DNA from 2 places in the Silanimonas algicola genome. Region 1 is predicted to be linked to the other one. Evidence: predicted binding sites of a transcription regulator. Region 1 holds the regulator's gene; the other holds the start of a gene.
What was found. The regulator HrcA, encoded in region 1, represses chaperone genes, less so after heat shock. The targets are predictions, from matches to a motif close to TTNGCACTCNNNNNNNNNGAGTGCNAA.
Positions count from the first base shown of each region.

Region 2: rpoH (RNA polymerase sigma factor RpoH) is a predicted target of HrcA. The motif match lies at 3,589-3,615, and genes of this name have one in related genera.

Region 1 is NZ_BAAHAS010000002.1:970,608-978,445, forward strand. It holds gene ACYVAK_RS09695 (4-hydroxy-tetrahydrodipicolinate reductase) at 1-201, opposite strand, end outside; gene dnaJ (molecular chaperone DnaJ) at 257-1,390, opposite strand; gene dnaK (molecular chaperone DnaK) at 1,502-3,418, opposite strand; gene grpE (nucleotide exchange factor GrpE) at 3,555-4,091, opposite strand; gene hrcA (heat-inducible transcriptional repressor HrcA) at 4,140-5,189, opposite strand; gene recN (DNA repair protein RecN) at 5,316-6,983, shown strand; gene fur (ferric iron uptake transcriptional regulator) at 7,057-7,464, opposite strand; gene ACYVAK_RS09730 (outer membrane protein assembly factor BamE) at 7,561-7,838, shown strand, end outside.
Region 2 is NZ_BAAHAS010000001.1:849,053-856,890, forward strand. It holds gene ACYVAK_RS04035 (primosomal protein N') at 1-2,069, shown strand, start outside; gene ACYVAK_RS04040 (hypothetical protein) at 2,146-2,583, opposite strand; gene rpoH (RNA polymerase sigma factor RpoH) at 2,697-3,557, opposite strand; gene ung (uracil-DNA glycosylase) at 3,705-4,385, opposite strand; gene ACYVAK_RS04055 (septum formation family protein) at 4,396-4,836, opposite strand; gene ACYVAK_RS04060 (response regulator) at 4,907-5,749, opposite strand; gene ACYVAK_RS04065 (cell division protein FtsX) at 5,746-6,711, opposite strand; gene ftsE (cell division ATP-binding protein FtsE) at 6,708-7,394, opposite strand; gene rhlB (ATP-dependent RNA helicase RhlB) at 7,397-7,838, opposite strand, start outside.

The DNA.
Region 1 (7,838 bases):
ATCGATCAGCAGGCGGAAAGCCGGCGCCTCGGACAGCCGCATCGCCGGCAGGGCCACGCCCTCGGGCACCACGAGGCCGGCCGTGCCGCGCGCCACGGCGGCGACGAGGTTCAGGCGGGAGAACTCGCCGGACAGGGCGAGAAGGCGCTGGCCCATGCGGCCGGAAGCGCCGTGGACCAGCAGGTCGATGGAGGTCGTCATGCACGCAAGGCTACGCGGCGCGGCGCGGCGCCTGCAACGCGGGCGAGCACCGGGTTCACCCTGTCATGCGGTCCCAGAACGCCCGCACGCCGTCGAAGAAGGTGCTTGACTTCGGCGAGTGCCGGGCCGCGTCCTCGCCTTCGAAGGTCCGCTCGAACTCTTCGAGCAGCTCGCGCTGGCGCGCCGTGAGGTTCACCGGCGTTTCCACGACCACCCGCGCGTGCAGGTCGCCGGTCTGGCGCGAGCGCACCGAGCGCACGCCCTTGCCACGCAGGCGGAACAGCTTGCCGGTCTGCGTTTCCGCCGGGATCTTGATCTCGACCTCGCCCTCGAGCGTGGGCACCGCGATGCTCGCGCCGAGCGCCGCCTGCGAGAAGCGGATCGGGATCTCGCAGTAGAGGTCGTCGCCGTCGCGCTCGAAGACGGGGTGCGGGCGCACCTGCACATCGACGTACAGATCGCCACTGGGCGCGCCGGGCTGGCCGACCTCGCCTTCGCCCTGCAACCGGATGCGGTCGCCGGTATCGACGCCCGCCGGAATCTTCACCGACAGCGTCTTCTCCTGCCGCACGCGACCGGTGCCGTGGCAGACCCTGCAGGGCTTCGGAATGATCTTGCCGCTGCCACCGCAGGTGGGGCACGGCTGCTGCATCTGGAAGATGCCGCGCTGGATGCGGACCTGGCCCACGCCGCGGCAGGTGCCGCAGGTCTCGGTCTTCTTGTCCTCGGCGCCCGTACCTTCGCAGGACCCGCAGTTCGCCATCGTCGGCACGTCGATGCGTTTCTCGATGCCGGCCACGGCCTCCTCGAGGTCGAGCTCCATTACGTAGCGCAGGTCGGAGCCACGGCGCGGGCCGCCGCGCTGGCGACCGCCACCGAAGATGTCACCGAAGATGTCGCCGAAGATGTCGCCCATGTCGGCATAGCCGCCCGGGCCACCGCCACCGCCGCCGCCCATGCCCTGCTCGAAGGCGGCATGGCCATGCTGGTCGTAGATGCGGCGCTTGTTCGCGTCGGACAGGACGTCGTAGGCCTCCTTGGCCTCCTTGAACGCCTCCTCCGCCGCCGCATCGCCGGGATTGCGGTCGGGATGGTGCTTCATCGCCAGACGGCGATACGCCTTCTTGAGCTCGTCTTCCGACGCGCCCTTCGAAACGCCCAGCACCTCGTAGTAGTCCCGCTTGCTCATCGCCGCCCCGTTCTTGACGCAAAACACCATCGTGCAAAGCCCGCGATAAGCGGCTTGACCGCTTGATCGCGGGCTGCTTGATCCGGCGGCGCATGCGCCGCCGGATCAGCATCACTTGTCCTTCTTGACCTCGGTGAACTCGGCGTCGACCACGTCGTCCGCCTTGCCCGCCGAAGCGCCCGCCGAGGCCTCGCCGGCGTCCGCCGGGCCGGCCGCAGCCGCCGCGTACAGCGACTGCGCGGCCTGGCCCAGGGCGTTCGTCTTGGCCTCGATCTGGGCCTTGTCGTCGCCCTTCATCGCGGTCTCGAGGTCGGACAGCGCCGACTCGATGCCGCCCAGCTGGTCGCCCGGCACCTTGCTGCCGTGTTCCTTGAGGGCCGTGCGGGTCTGGTGGATCAGGCCATCGGCCTGGTTGCGGGCCTGCACGAGCTCCTGGAACTTCTTGTCCTCTTCGCGGTTCGCCTCGGCGTCCGCGACCATGCGCTGGATCTCCTCCTCGGAGAGGCCCGAGCCGGCCTTGATCTCGATCTTCTGCTCCTTGCCCGTCTTCTTGTCCTTGGCGGACACGTGCAGGATGCCGTTGGCGTCGATGTCGAAGGTCACTTCCACCTGCGGCATGCCGCGCGGGGCCGGCTCGATGCCGGCCAGGTCGAAGCGGGCCAGCGACTTGTTGAAGCGGGCCTGGTCGCGCTCGCCCTGCAGCACGTGCACGGTGACGGCGCTCTGGTTGTCCTCGGCGGTGCTGAACACCTGCGAGGCGCGGGTCGGGATCGTGGTGTTCTTCTGGATGATCTTGGTCATCACGTTGCCGAGGGTCTCGATGCCCAGCGACAGCGGGGTGACGTCGAGCAGCAGCACGTCCTTCACCGAACCGCCCAGCACGCCGCCCTGGATGGCGGCGCCGACGGCGACGGCCTCGTCCGGGTTGACGTCCTTGCGCGGCTCCTTGCCGAAGAACTCGGCGACGGCCTGCTGCACCTTCGGCATGCGGGTCATGCCACCGACGAGGATCACGTCGGTGATCTCGCTGGCGCGCAGGCCGGCATCGTTCAGCGCGATTCGGCAGGGCTCGATCGACTTCTTGACCAGGTCATCGACCAGGGCTTCGAGCTTGGCGCGGGTCAGCTTGATGTTGAGGTGCTTCGGGCCCGAGGCGTCGGCCGTGACGTACGGCAGGTTCACCTCGGTCTGCTGCGAGGAGGAGAGCTCGATCTTGGCGCGCTCGGCGGCGTCCTTCAGGCGCTGCAGGGCCATCGGGTCCTTGCGCAGGTCGATGCCCTGCTCCTTCTTGAACTCCTCGACGAGGAAGTCGATGACGCGGGCGTCGAAGTCCTCGCCGCCGAGGAAGGTGTCGCCATTGGTCGCCAGCACCTCGAACTGCTTCTCGCCATCGATGTTGGCGATCTCGATGATCGACACGTCGAAGGTGCCGCCGCCGAGGTCGTACACGGCGATCTTGCGGTCCTTGGCGTCGCCCTTGTCGAGGCCGTAGGCCAGGGCGGCCGCGGTCGGCTCGTTGATGATGCGCTTCACCTCGAGGCCGGCGATGCGGCCGGCGTCCTTGGTCGCCTGGCGCTGGCTGTCGTTGAAGTAGGCCGGCACGGTGATGACGGCCTCGGTAACCGTCTCGCCCAGGTAGGCCTCGGCGGTCTTCTTCATCTTGCCCAGCACTTCGGCCGAGATCTGCTGCGGCGCCATCTTCTTGCCGTCGGCGGTGCCCACCCAGGCGTCGCCGTTGTCGTGGGCGAAGATCGAATACGGCACGAGGTCGAGGTCCTTCTTGACCTCGGCGTCGGTGAACTTGCGACCGATCAGGCGCTTCACCGCGTAGAAGGTGTTCTTCGGATTGGTGACCGCCTGGCGCTTCGCCGAGGCGCCGACGATGGTCTCGCCGTCCTTGGTGAATGCGACGATGGACGGCGTGGTGCGGTCGCCTTCCGCGTTCTCGATCACCTTGATGTTGCCGCCTTCCATGACGGCGACGCAGCTGTTCGTGGTGCCGAGGTCGATGCCGATGATCTTGCCCATGGGAGTCTCCTGTTCTTCGATTCGTCCGGCGCGCGGCGCCGATTCAGTGATGTCTGCGAGATGGGTGCGCAGGCCGCCGATTCAAGTCGCCGTCACGCGCGAGGCGCCGGCGCGGCGCGAGCTGTTCAAGGAACCGTCAGGCGTCGGCGACGACGACCACGAGGGCCGGACGCAGCAGGCGCTCGTTGAGCACGTAGCCCTTCTGGAACACGTCGAGCACGGTGCCGGGCGCGGCGTCTGCGCTCGGCTGCTGGACCACCGCCTGGTGGAACTCGGGGTTGAACACCTCGCCCTTGGGGTCGAGCTCCGTGAGGCCATTGTCGCCAGCCGTCTTCAGCAACTGGCGGAGGGTGAGTTCCAACCCCTCCTTGAGCGGGTGCGAGTCCGGACCCGCCGCCTTCAGTCCGGCGTGCAGGCTGTCGAACACCGGCAGCAGTTCGCCCAGCAGTCGCTCGTTGGCGAACTTGCGGGCGCTTTCCACCTCGCGCGCCATGCGGCGGCGCTGGTTTTCCAGTTCGGCGCGCTCGCGCAGGGTCTGCTCCCGGAGCTCCGCCAGCGCCACGCGCAGTTCGGCGTTCTCGACCTCCAACGCCGATTCGGTGGACAGGTGTTCGCCCGGCGCAGCGCCTTCCGGGGCCTCGGCCGGATCGACCGGCTCGTGCTCATGGTTCATGGGTTTTCCAGGCCGCGGATGGCGGCAGTTCGGTGACGATCGCCCCCGTTATGGGGCCGGGGTCGCCGGTTTCAAGGCCTGCCCGACCAGCTGGGCCGTGGCCTGCACCATCGGGATGACCTGCTCGTAGGCCATCCGGGTGGGGCCGATCACGCCCAGCACGCCCAGCACCCGGCCGTTCACGGCATAGGGCGCCGTGACCACCGTGCAGCCGCCGAGCGGCGCCAGCCCGGTTTCTTCACCGATGAAGATGCGCACCCCCTGGGCCCGGGCGCAGCGTTCCAGCAGGCCGAGGATCTCGCGCTTCTGCGCGAAAGCGTCGAACAGGCCGCGGAGGCGCTCCACGTCGGCCAGATCGGGGCTGCCCATCAGGCGGGTCTGGCCGGCGACCAGTACGTCGTCATCCCCCTCCGGCAGGACCTGCTCGGAGAGCTCGACCGCCGCGGCCAGAGTGCGCTCCAGCTCGGACTTGGCATCCTGCAGCTCGCGGAGCAGGGCGGCACGGATGTCTGCCCAACCACGGCCGGCGAAGTGCCGGTTGAGGTAGTTCGAGGTCTGTTCGAGTTCGCCCTGCGTGTAGGGCCGACGCGTCTGGATGATGCGGTTCTGGACCTCGTGGTCCATGAAGACGATCACGACCAGCACGCGCTGGGCGTCGATCGGCACGAACTCGATGTGGCGGAAGGCGAAGGCCGCACGCTGGGGCACGGTGACGACGCCGACCGAATGGCTCATCGAGGAGAGCAGCTCGGTGGCGCCGGCCAGCAGGCCCTGGGTGCCCTGCCCCTGCGGCAGTTGCTGGGCCAGTTGGCGGACCAGCCCTTCGTCCGGCTGGGGCAGCTCGATCAGGCTGTCGACGAACACCCGGTAGCCGTGGGAGGTGGGGACGCGGCCGGCGCTGGTGTGCGGTGCGGCCACCAGCCCCAGCTCCTCGAGGTCCGCCATGATGTTGCGGATGGTGGCCGCACTGACGTCCAGCCCCGATTGCTTGGCCAACGTCCGGGAACCCACCGGCTCGCCATGGGCGATGTACTGATGCACGAGCGAGCGCAGGAGCTGGCGGGCGCGGGGGTCGAGGCGGTGCGAGGATGGCGGCATGTCGCATAGATAAGTCCGGCCTTCCCCGATGGCAAGCGTTGGCGCTGCCATGGCCGGATGCTAGCGTTCGCGCTCGCCGGCACGGGGCGCCCGCCCCGTGCCCGCCCCCTTCGCTGCCGTGACCCCATGCTCAAGCTGCTCTCCCTCCGCGATTTCGCCGTCGTCCGCGCCGCCGAACTGCGCTTCGGCCCCGGCATGACCGTGATCTCTGGCGAAACCGGCGCCGGCAAGTCCCTGCTGGTCGACGCCTTGCTCTGGCTCTCCGGCGCCCGGGCCGACGCCGGCATGGTCCGCGCCGGGGCGGCCCGCGCCGAGCTTTCCGCGGAATTCACGCTGGACGACGCTCCCGACGCGGCCGTGTGGCTGGCCGAAAACGAACTCGACGACGAGGGCGCCTGCCAGCTCCGGCGGGTGGTGAAGGCCGACGGGGGCTCGAAGGCGTGGATCAATGGGCGGGCGGTCAGCATCTCGCAGCTCTCGGCCCTGGGGTCCCGGCTGGTCGAGATCCACGGCCAGCACGAGCACCAGGCCCTTCTTGATCGCAGCCGCCAGCTGGGTTTGCTCGACGCCTACGGACGCCTCCAACCCCTGCTCACCCCGGTGCAGAAGGCCGCCGCCGACTGGCAGGCCGCCGAGCGCGAGCTGGCGCAGCTGCAGGAGCGCGGCGATGTCGGCGACCGCATCGACTACCTCGGCCACCAGCTCGACGAGCTCGACCGGGAGCCGCTGGCCCCCGCCGACATCGACGCCCTGCTGGCCCAGCACCGGCGCGCTGCCAACGCCGGCGCGCTAGTGCAAGCCTGCGAGCGCGCCGGCCTCCTGCTCGGCGACGACGACGGCGCGGCAGCCGGCATCGGCCAGGCCCTCGCCGCGCTGTCGAAGTGGATCGCTGACGAGCCTCGCCTCGCCGAAGCGGCCGGCCTCGCCGAATCGGCACGGTTGCAGCTGCAAGAAGCCGTCGCCCTGCTCGACACCGCCCGCGAGAGGCTCGATCTCGACCCGATGGCCCTGCAGCGCGGCGAACAGCAGCTGTCGCGCCTGCACGACCTGGCACGGAAGCACCGCGTGCCGCTGCGCGATCTCGAAGCCCGGCGCGAGGCCCTCCGTGCGGAACTGGAGTCCCTCCGCGGTTCCGAGGGGCGAGTGACCCGCCTCCAGTCCGAACGCGAGGCCGCCGCCGATCGCTGGCACGAGGCCGCCGCGACGCTCACCGCCGCAAGGCGCCAGCAGGCCGACGCGCTCGGCTCGGCCATCACGGCACTGATGCAGGAACTCGGGATGGGCGGTGGGGTCTTCGAGGTCGCGCTCGAACCTCAAGGCGAGACGCGCCCGAACGCCACGGGTGCGGAGCGCGTCGAGTTCCTCGTCAGCGCCAACCCCGGCCAGCCGCCGCGCCCCCTCCGGAAGGTCGCCTCGGGCGGCGAGCTGGCGCGTATCGCCCTCGCCATTGAGGTCGCGACGCTCGGCCTCGACGACACCCCGACGATGGTGTTCGACGAGGTGGACACGGGAATCGGCGGCGCCGTCGCCGAGATCGTGGGCCAGAAGCTGCGCCAACTCGGCGGCGGCCGCCAGGTCCTTTGCGTGACGCACCTGCCGCAGGTCGCGGCCCAAGGCCACACGCACTACCGCGTGGCGAAGTCAGTGAGCGGCGAGGAGACCTTCAGCCACCCCGAACGACTGGAGGAGCCGGCGCGCGTGGAGGAAATCGCACGCATGCTCGGCGGCGTCGAGATCACGTCCGCAGTTCGCACGAGCGCAAGACAAATGCTGGAGAAGGCGCGAAAGCGCTGAACAGGCCCGACGGTCGCATTGGCGCCCGTCGCCAGCGGAAGCGGCCGCTCGCTCCGGCGCCCGCCGTGGCCGCTTATTTCCGCTTCTTGCGGACGTAGAGCACGAGCGCGTGGTCCTCGATCTCGTAGCCATGCTGGGCGGCGATGGCGTTTTGCAGCGCCTCGATCTCGCCGCTGTGGAACTCGATCACCTTGCCGCTGTCGAGGTCGACCATGTGGTCGTGGTGCTCGCCCTGGTTGAGCTCGTAGACGGCCTGGCCGCCTTCGAAGTTGTGCTTGAGAACGAGGCCGGCGGCCTCGAACTGCGTCAGCACGCGGTACACCGTGGCCAGACCGATGTCGTCGCCTTTGTCCAGCAGCACGCGGTAGATGTCTTCCGCGGTCATGTGCTTTGCCGAAGGCTGTTTCTCGAGGATGTCGAGAATGCGCATCCGCGGGATCGTGACCTTCAGGCCGACTTTTCGCAGGTCTTTGGATTCCATCGGCATCCTCTCGCGCTCCTGAACGGCACCACCGGGGCTACGGCGCGCCTCGGGGCGGAGTGTATCATCGCGTGGATTCCGACCTGCCGAGTCCCCATGCGCCGCATCCTCATCGCCCTGGCCGTCGCCGCCCCCCTCCTGCTTTCGGGCTGCCTGTACCGCCAACCGATTTTCCAAGGCAACCTGCTCGAGCAGAAAAGCGTTGAGCAGCTCGCCGCGGGGATGAGCAAACGCCAGGTGTTCGCGCTTCTGGGCTCTCCTTCCGTCGCCGACCCGTTCCGACAGAACCGCTGGGACTACGTGTCCTCGGAGAGGCGCGGCCATGCGGACGCGGTGGTCAAGGTCTTCACCGTCCACTTCGAGGGGGACAGTGT
Region 2 (7,838 bases), on a different contig from region 1:
ATGCGGTGGGCGTCGTGGTGAGCGTCGGCCCGAGCGCGACCGCCGAGGGGGCACTCAAACCGATCATCGAGCGCCTCGACCACGAGCCCCTGCTGGACGCCGAGCTATGGGCGACGCTGGCCTTCGCCAGCCGCTACTACCACGCGCCGTTGGGCGAAGTATGGGCGACCGCGCTGCCCGGCCCACTGCGCGACGGCGAACCGGTCGTCGACCACCGCGCCTTTGGCTGGCGCCTGACGCCAGCGGGCCGCGCCGGCCTCGGAACCCTGCGCGCCGGGCGTCCCCGAGCGCTGGCCGAAGCCTGGGTGGCGGGAAGCGAAGCCCCTTGGCCCGAAGCGCGGCTCGACCTCGAACATCCGGGTTGGCGCGATGCCGCCCGCCGCCTCGCCGAGCGCGGCTTGGCCGAGCGCGTGCCGATGCCGGCCAACGTCCGCGCGGCGGGGACGGGAGTCGCGCTGAACGACGCTCAGGCCGCGGCCGTCGCCGCGATCACGACGGCGCGGGGGTTCACGCCTTTCCTGCTCGACGGTGTCACCGGCTCGGGCAAGACCGAGGTCTACCTCGAGGCGATCCGCCACGCGCTCGCCCAAGGAAAGCAGGCGCTGCTGCTGGTGCCGGAAATCGGGCTGACGGCCCAGACCATCACCCGCCTGCAGCGCGGCCTGCCGGTCGAGGTGCATGCCCTGCACTCCGGCCTCGCCGACGGCGCCCGCACCCGCGCCTGGGCGGCGATGCGCAGCGGCGAGGGTCGCGTGCTGGTCGGCACCCGCTCGGCCGTGTTCTGCCCGCTGCCCGAAGCCGGGCTGATCCTCGTCGACGAGGAGCACGACGCCAGCTACAAGCAGCAGGACGGCATCCGTTACCACGCCCGCGACCTCGCGCTGTGGCGCGGCCAGGCCTGCGGCGTGCCCGTGGTGCTGGGCAGCGCCACGCCCGCGCTCGAAACACAGCGACAGGCCCTGTCGCGGCGCCTGGCGCGGCTGGTGCTTCCGGCGCGGGCGCGGGCCGGAGCACGGGCGCCGTCGGTGCGCGTGCTCGACGTGCGGAAGCGCAAGCTCGAGGCCGGTCTCGCGCCGGAGCTGCTCGAGGCCCTCGAAAAGACCCTGCAGCGTGGCGAGCAGGCGCTGGTGTTCCGCAACCGCCGCGGCTACGCCCCGGTACTGCTCTGCCACGACTGCGGCTGGAGCGCGCCATGCAGACGCTGCGACGCGCCACTCACGGTGCACGGCGTCGGACGCCGCCTCATCTGCCACCACTGCGGTTACAGGGCGCCAAAGCCGGACGCCTGCCCCGACTGCGGCAGCCTCGCCCTCCAACCGCAGGGCCAGGGCACCGAACGCGTCGAGGAGGCGCTGGCCGCGCGGTTCCCCGGGGCGCGCATCGTCCGCGTCGACCGCGACACCACGGCGGTCAAGGACGGCCTCGCGAAGCGGCTGGCGGAACTCGGCGACGGCCCCGGCATCTTCGTCGGCACGCAGATGCTGGCGAAGGGCCACGACCTGCCGAAGCTCACGCTCTCCGCCGTGGTCTCGATGGACGAAGGGCTGTTTTCCGCCGATTTCCGCGCTGGCGAACGGCTCGGCCAGTTGCTGGTGCAAGTGGCGGGACGCGCCGGGCGCAGTGAGCGGCCCGGCGAGGTGATCCTGCAGACCCACCATCCCGAGCATCCATGGCTCGCACTGCTGCTTTCCGGCGGCTACGCGGCGCTGTCGGCCGCCCTGCTCGCGGAACGCGAGGCGGCCGCCCTGCCGCCCTTCGCGCACTGGGCGCTGCTGCGCGCCGAGGCGAACGACGCCAACGACGCGGAAGCCTTCCTCACCGCCGTCCGAGGGCATCTGTTCGAGGCGGCCGGCGACGGCCAGCAGGTGCCGGGCCTCGACTGGGCCGGCCCGGTGCCGGCGCCGATGCCACGACGCGCCGGGCGCGCGCGCTTCCAACTGCTGCTGCGCAGCAGCGAGCGTCGCGTCTTGCAGGCGGCCCTGGGCGCGGCGGCCCCCGGCTGGTACGCCCTGCCGGAGGCCCGGCGCGTGCGCTGGTCGATCGACGTCGATCCCGTCGACCTCTACTGACGCCCCGCGGGGGGGCCGGAAACGCGACGACCGGCCCAAGGCCGGTCGCCGGTGCTCGGAACGAACGTGCGACCGCTTACTGCGACATGCCCTGCAACTGCTGCAACTGTTGCAGCGTCGCCGCGTCGAGTGCCATCGCCTCACCATTCGGCAGCGTCAGCGTCGCCGACTTGAACTGCTGCGTGGCCTGGTCCATCTCGATGACAAGGCGGCCTTCGCCCTTGTCGCCGGTGATGGTGAAGGCGAGGACGCTCTTGCCGGTCTGGCCCGCTTCCATGATGGCGCCCATGTCCATGCCGGCGTCGGTGATCGTGCCGAAATGTTCCTGCACCGCCGGCACGGAGGCGACCATGTCCTTGGTGGCCGTCCCCATGGCTTTCATGCCGAAGTAGCCCAAGCCGACGACGGCGGCCACGGCCAAGAGCACGAGGACGAGGCACCCACCGAGGAACCAGGGCCAAAGCTTGCGCTTCGGCGTGTCGTTCGCGGGCGGCGGCGGGAAGGGCGTGTTCATCGGGTTGATCCTTGGGGGTGGGAAAGTCCCGTCGATGCTAGCAGCCCAAACGACGACGGCGCCCGAAGGCGCCGTCCGTCCTATCCCCTCGCGACCCGCCAGGCGCGGCGGGCTCAGGCAAGCAGGAGGCCCCGCAGCTTCTTCAGCGCATTGGCTTCGATCTGCCGCACGCGTTCGGCCGAAACGCCGTACTCGGCGGCGAGGTCCTGCAGCGTGGCCTTCTCTTCGGCGAGGAAACGGCGCTGCAGGATGGCGCGCGAGCGGGCGTCGAGGCTGTCGAGGCCCTCGCCCAGCGCGTCGAGCTGCTTCTCTTCGTGGTTCTCGCGCTCGAACAGCGCGGCCGGATCGGCGTCCACCTGCTCGAGGTAGGCGATCGGCGCCGGCGGCGCGTGGTCGTCGTCCTCGCCCGCGGGCGCGTCGAAGCCGATGTCGCGGCCCGACAGGCGCGCTTCCATCTCCAGCACCTCGCGCTTCGAGACGTTGAGGTCCTTGGCCACCGCGGTGACCTCGGCGTCGTTCATCCAGCCGAGGCGCGTCTTGCTCTTGCGCAGGTTGAAGAACAGCTTGCGCTGCGCCTTGGTGGTGGCGACCTTCACGATGCGCCAGTTCTTGAGGATGAACTCGTGGATCTCGGCACGGATCCAGTGCACGGCGAAGCTGACGAGGCGCACGCCCTGGTCGGGGTCGAAGCGCTTCACGGCCTTCATCAGGCCGATGTTGCCCTCCTGCACGAGGTCGCCGACGCCGAGGCCGTAGCCCTGGTAGCCGCGGGCGACGTGGACGACGAAGCGGAGGTGCGAGACGACGAGGGCCTTGGCGGCCTCCAGATCACCCTCGTCGCGGAGGCGGCGGGCCAAGGCCTGCTCGTCCTCGACGCTGAGCACGGGGATCTGGTGCACGGCCGCCACATAGGCCTCCAGCGAGCCGAGCGCGCTGGGGATGGGGTAGTTGGCGGAGGTCAAAGCGGTGGTCATTCCGGGGTCCCTCGGGGGGTATGGGGGCAATTTAGCACTCGCACGGCACGAGTGCTAAGCGTGCCGGAAGTTCCGCTGTGTTCCGGCAGGAGAACACCGCCCGCAAGTCTCATTCAGCAATGCGACGGACGGCGCCGCACCCACGCCTCATGCCGCCGGCAGCGACCAGTCGATCGGGGCCTCGCCCAAGCCCTGCAGCCAACGGTTGGCCTTGCCGAAATGCCCGCAGCCGAGGAAGCCGCGATGGGCGGACAGCGGCGACGGATGGGGGGCCTTCAGCACGCAGTGCCGTTGCCGGTCGATCAGCTCGCCCTTCTTCTGGGCGTAGCTGCCCCACAGCAGGAAGACGAGCCCCTGGCGCTCGGCGGACAACGTGCTGATGACGTGGTCGGTGAAACCCTCCCAGCCCTTGCCGGCATGGCTGCCGGCGCGGCCTTCCTCGACGCTGAGCACCGCGTTCAACAGCAATACGCCCTGCGTCGCCCAATGCTGCAGGCAGCCGTGGCGCGGCATCGGCAGCCCGAGATCGCGCTCGATCTCCTTGAAGATGTTCAGCAAGGACGGCGGGATGGCGATGCCCGGCGGCACCGAGAAGCTCAGGCCGTGCGCCTGGCCGGGCCCGTGGTACGGGTCCTGGCCGAGGATGACGACGCGGACGGCCTCGAAGGGGACGGCATCGAGGGCGGCGAACATCTGCCGGCCCGGCGGGTGCACCCGCTTGCCGGCGGCCTTCTCCGCGCGCAGGAACGCGGCCAAGGCCTGCATGTCGGGGCGCTCGAGATACGCCCCGACGCGCGCCGCCCAACTCGGATGCAGGGCCGCCGCCATCGTGACCGGGTCAGCGCTTGGCGTTGCGCAGGCTGCCGGTGATCGTGCTGCCGTCCTGGGTGGCCAGCATGCAGACCACTTCCTGGTCGCCGCCCGCCCAGCTGTCCGGGGTCGGCTCCAGCGTGGTGAACACGTACTCGGAGCGGTCGTAGTCGAGGCCGACGTAGGCCTCGAAGGCACCAAGGCAGCCCGCCTCGATGGCCTTGTCCATCGCACTGCGTTCCGGGAAGGCGCCATCGGGCAGGTCGAACAGGTGGTAGACCTCGGACAGGTGCGGCTTGTCGCAGCCGATCGCCACCGTCTCCGCGACCTCGCCCTCCGTGTCGTCGATCAGGCAGTCGCCGACCGCGAGGTCGAACACGCCGACATCCTCCGTGCCGTCGGCATTGGGGCCGCCACACGCGGCGAGCGACAGGGCGAGGGCGATGGGGGCGAACAGACGAAGGGGCATGCGGGGGGCTCGGTGGTGGGGGAAACGGAACAGGGAAGCGCAAGCCGACGCGGCGGGCGATCCGCCACCGCTAGTGGCCGTGGCGCTCGCGCAACAGCCGTCCGACGCGGAGCTGGAACAGCAGCTTGGTGATCAGCAGACGTTCCTCGATCGGCTTCAGGACGAGGTCGTTGGCACCGGCGCGCAGCAGTTCCGTCTGGTTGGCGGGGTTGGCGTCACCGGTCATCACCAGCACCGGCAGCTGACCCTTCGGGTAACCGAAGTCGTTGCGGATCGATTTCACCAGGTCCTTCCCGGTGAGCTCGCCCTTGAGGTAGACATCGGTCAGTACGATGTCGCAGCCGGGCACCCGGCCCTGCGTGAGCGCCGACTCGAGCCAGGCGATGGCGTCCTCGACGCCGCTGCAGTGCATCACCTTCAGGCCGTGCTTTTCGAGCATGCGGCGGGTGGCGACGGCGACGACCTTGCTGTCCTCGACGTAGAGCACTTCGCCGCCGGGCGCGCCTTCCGGCGCGACGTAGCCCTTGATGAAAGCGGCCAGCGCGGTGAAGCCCAGCGACTTGTCGAAGTAGTCGGTGACGTCGTCGGTGATGGAGCGCGTCTCGAGGCGGTCCTGCACGTCGCCGGAGACGACGATGATCGGGATGTAGGCCTGCGGCGTGTGCTCGCGGAGGTAGCGCGCGAGCTCGAGGCCGTCGATGTCGGGAAGCCGCAGCGCGGTGGTGACGAGGTTGATGGCGCCCTGCTGCAGGGCCACCTTCGCCTCGTCGCCGTTCTCGCAGAGGATGATCTCGGCCTGCGGCAGCTGCTGGCGCAGCACGCCTTCGATCATCTTGCGCACCACCTTCGAGCCATCGACCACGAGGATGCGCGGCGACGTGCTGTCGAAGGTGCGGAACGCGGGTGTGCTCATGAGCCGGCCGGGAGCGAAGTGCGCAGATAATGGCCCGCCGCCACCCGCGCGCCAAGCCAGCCCAGCGAGGCGGCGGTCGCAAGAACGACAGCCGATTCGGCGATGCCGGGGCCTGCAAGCGCGAATCCGCCGGCATAGGTCGCCATCAGGTCGGCCATCGGCGCGCGCAGCAGGGCACCGATGGCCAGCACACCGGCCAGCGCCAGCACGCCGGCCAGCGCGCCCAGCAGCGCGCCGACATGCAGCAGCGGGCGGCGGATGTCGGCCTCGTCGGCACCGAGCTGCTGCAGCAGCGCGATCTCGTCGCGGCGCGTCGCCAGGTCGAGGCGCACGGTGTTGCCGACCACCAGCACCGCGCCGGCGGCGAGCAGCAGGGCCAGCAGCGCCACCGCACGGCGGCCCAGCGCCAGCCAGGCGTCGAGTCGCGCGCGCCAGGCGGCGTCGTACTGCACGCTGTCCACGCCAGGCTCGGCCTGCAGGGCGCTGACCAGTACCGACGGATCGGCGGCAACGCCGTCCCGCGGCGAAACCACCAGTACCCAGGGCAAGGGATTGCCTTCGAGCAGGTCGAGGGCGCCGGCGAGGTCGCTCATCTGCCGGAACTCGGCGAGCCCGTCCTCCGGCGAGCGCAGCACCACGGCAGCGACATCCGGTCGGGCGCCCCAAGCGTCGGCGAGGCGGCGCGCCTCGGCGGCGTCGGCATCCGCGTCGAGGAAGACGCTGATCTCACGGGCGGCATCGAGCGTGCCGGCGAAGCGCAGGGCATTGGCGAGGAACAGGCCGAGCAGGAGGGGCAGGAGCAGGGCCAAGGTGAACACCGCCAGGGTCGCTGCGGTGGCGAGCTTGGCCGCGCGCAACCTCGCGAGGGCATCGGCGAAGGCACGACGGTGGCTGCGGCCCCACGCACCGACGCCCGGGCCGCCATAAACCTCGCGCCGCGCCGCGCTGCGGTTCGCGCTCATGCGGCGAGGTCCTGCGCGGCGATGTCGTCCACCAGCCGCCCCTCGTGCAGCACCAGCGTGCGCTGGCGCGTGCGCTTGATCAGCGCGAGGTCGTGGCTGGCGACCAGCACGGTCGTGCCGCGCTCCGGGAGTTCGAGGAACAGGCCCATGATCTCGGCGGCCAGCTGCGGGTCGAGGTTGCCGGTGGGCTCGTCGGCCACCAGCAGCACGGGCGAGCCGACGATCGCGCGGGCGATGCCCACGCGCTGCTGCTCACCGGTGGAAAGCTGCGTCGGCAGCGCCGCGAGTCGGTCGCCAAGGCCCACGCGTCCCAGCACCTCGCGCACCCGCGGCAGCACGTCGGCTTCCGGCGCACCCGCGATGCGCAGCGGCAAGGCCACGTTGTCGGCGATGTTCCAGTGCGGCAGCAGCCGGTGGTCCTGGAAGACCACGCCGACGCGGCGCCGGTAGCGGGCGATGTCGCGCCCGCGCACGGCCGCGAGGTTGCGGTCCTCCAGAAGCACCGCGCCGCGGTCGGGCCGCTCGGCGAGGTGCAGCAATCTCAGCAGGGTGCTCTTGCCGGCCCCGCTGTGGCCGGTGACGAACAGCACCTCGCCGGCGTCGACGCCGAAGCTCACGTCCTGCAGGGCGGCACGGCCGCCCGGGTACTGCTTGTGGACCGCGTCGAAGCGCAGCAGGGGCATCGTCAGCCGCCGAACCAGCCCTTCACGCGGGCCGCCATGCGGGCGAAGAAGCTCTCCTTCGACACGCCGACCGGGCCACTCGGCGCGGCGCCGGTCGCCGCGGGCGCACTGGCGCCCTCGCCACGCTCGCCGCGCGGCTTGCGACGGCGACGACGGCGGCGACGCTCGGCCTCGGCCGGGCTCTCGGCGGCGTTCGGGATCTCCGTGGCCTGCAGCGGAGCGGCCCCGCTTTCGGGCCGCGGCGCGCGCTCCGGGCGCGGGCCCCGCTCGCCATCCGGACGCGAGGGGCGTGGACCGCGCTCCCCCTCGGCGCGCGGCGGACGCGGGCCGCGGTCGCCACGGCCGTCATCGCGACCTTCGCGACGTGAACCGCCGCTGCGGCCACCGCCACCACCACCACGGCCACCGCGGCCGTGCTTGGCGTCCTTCTCGGCCATCTCGGCG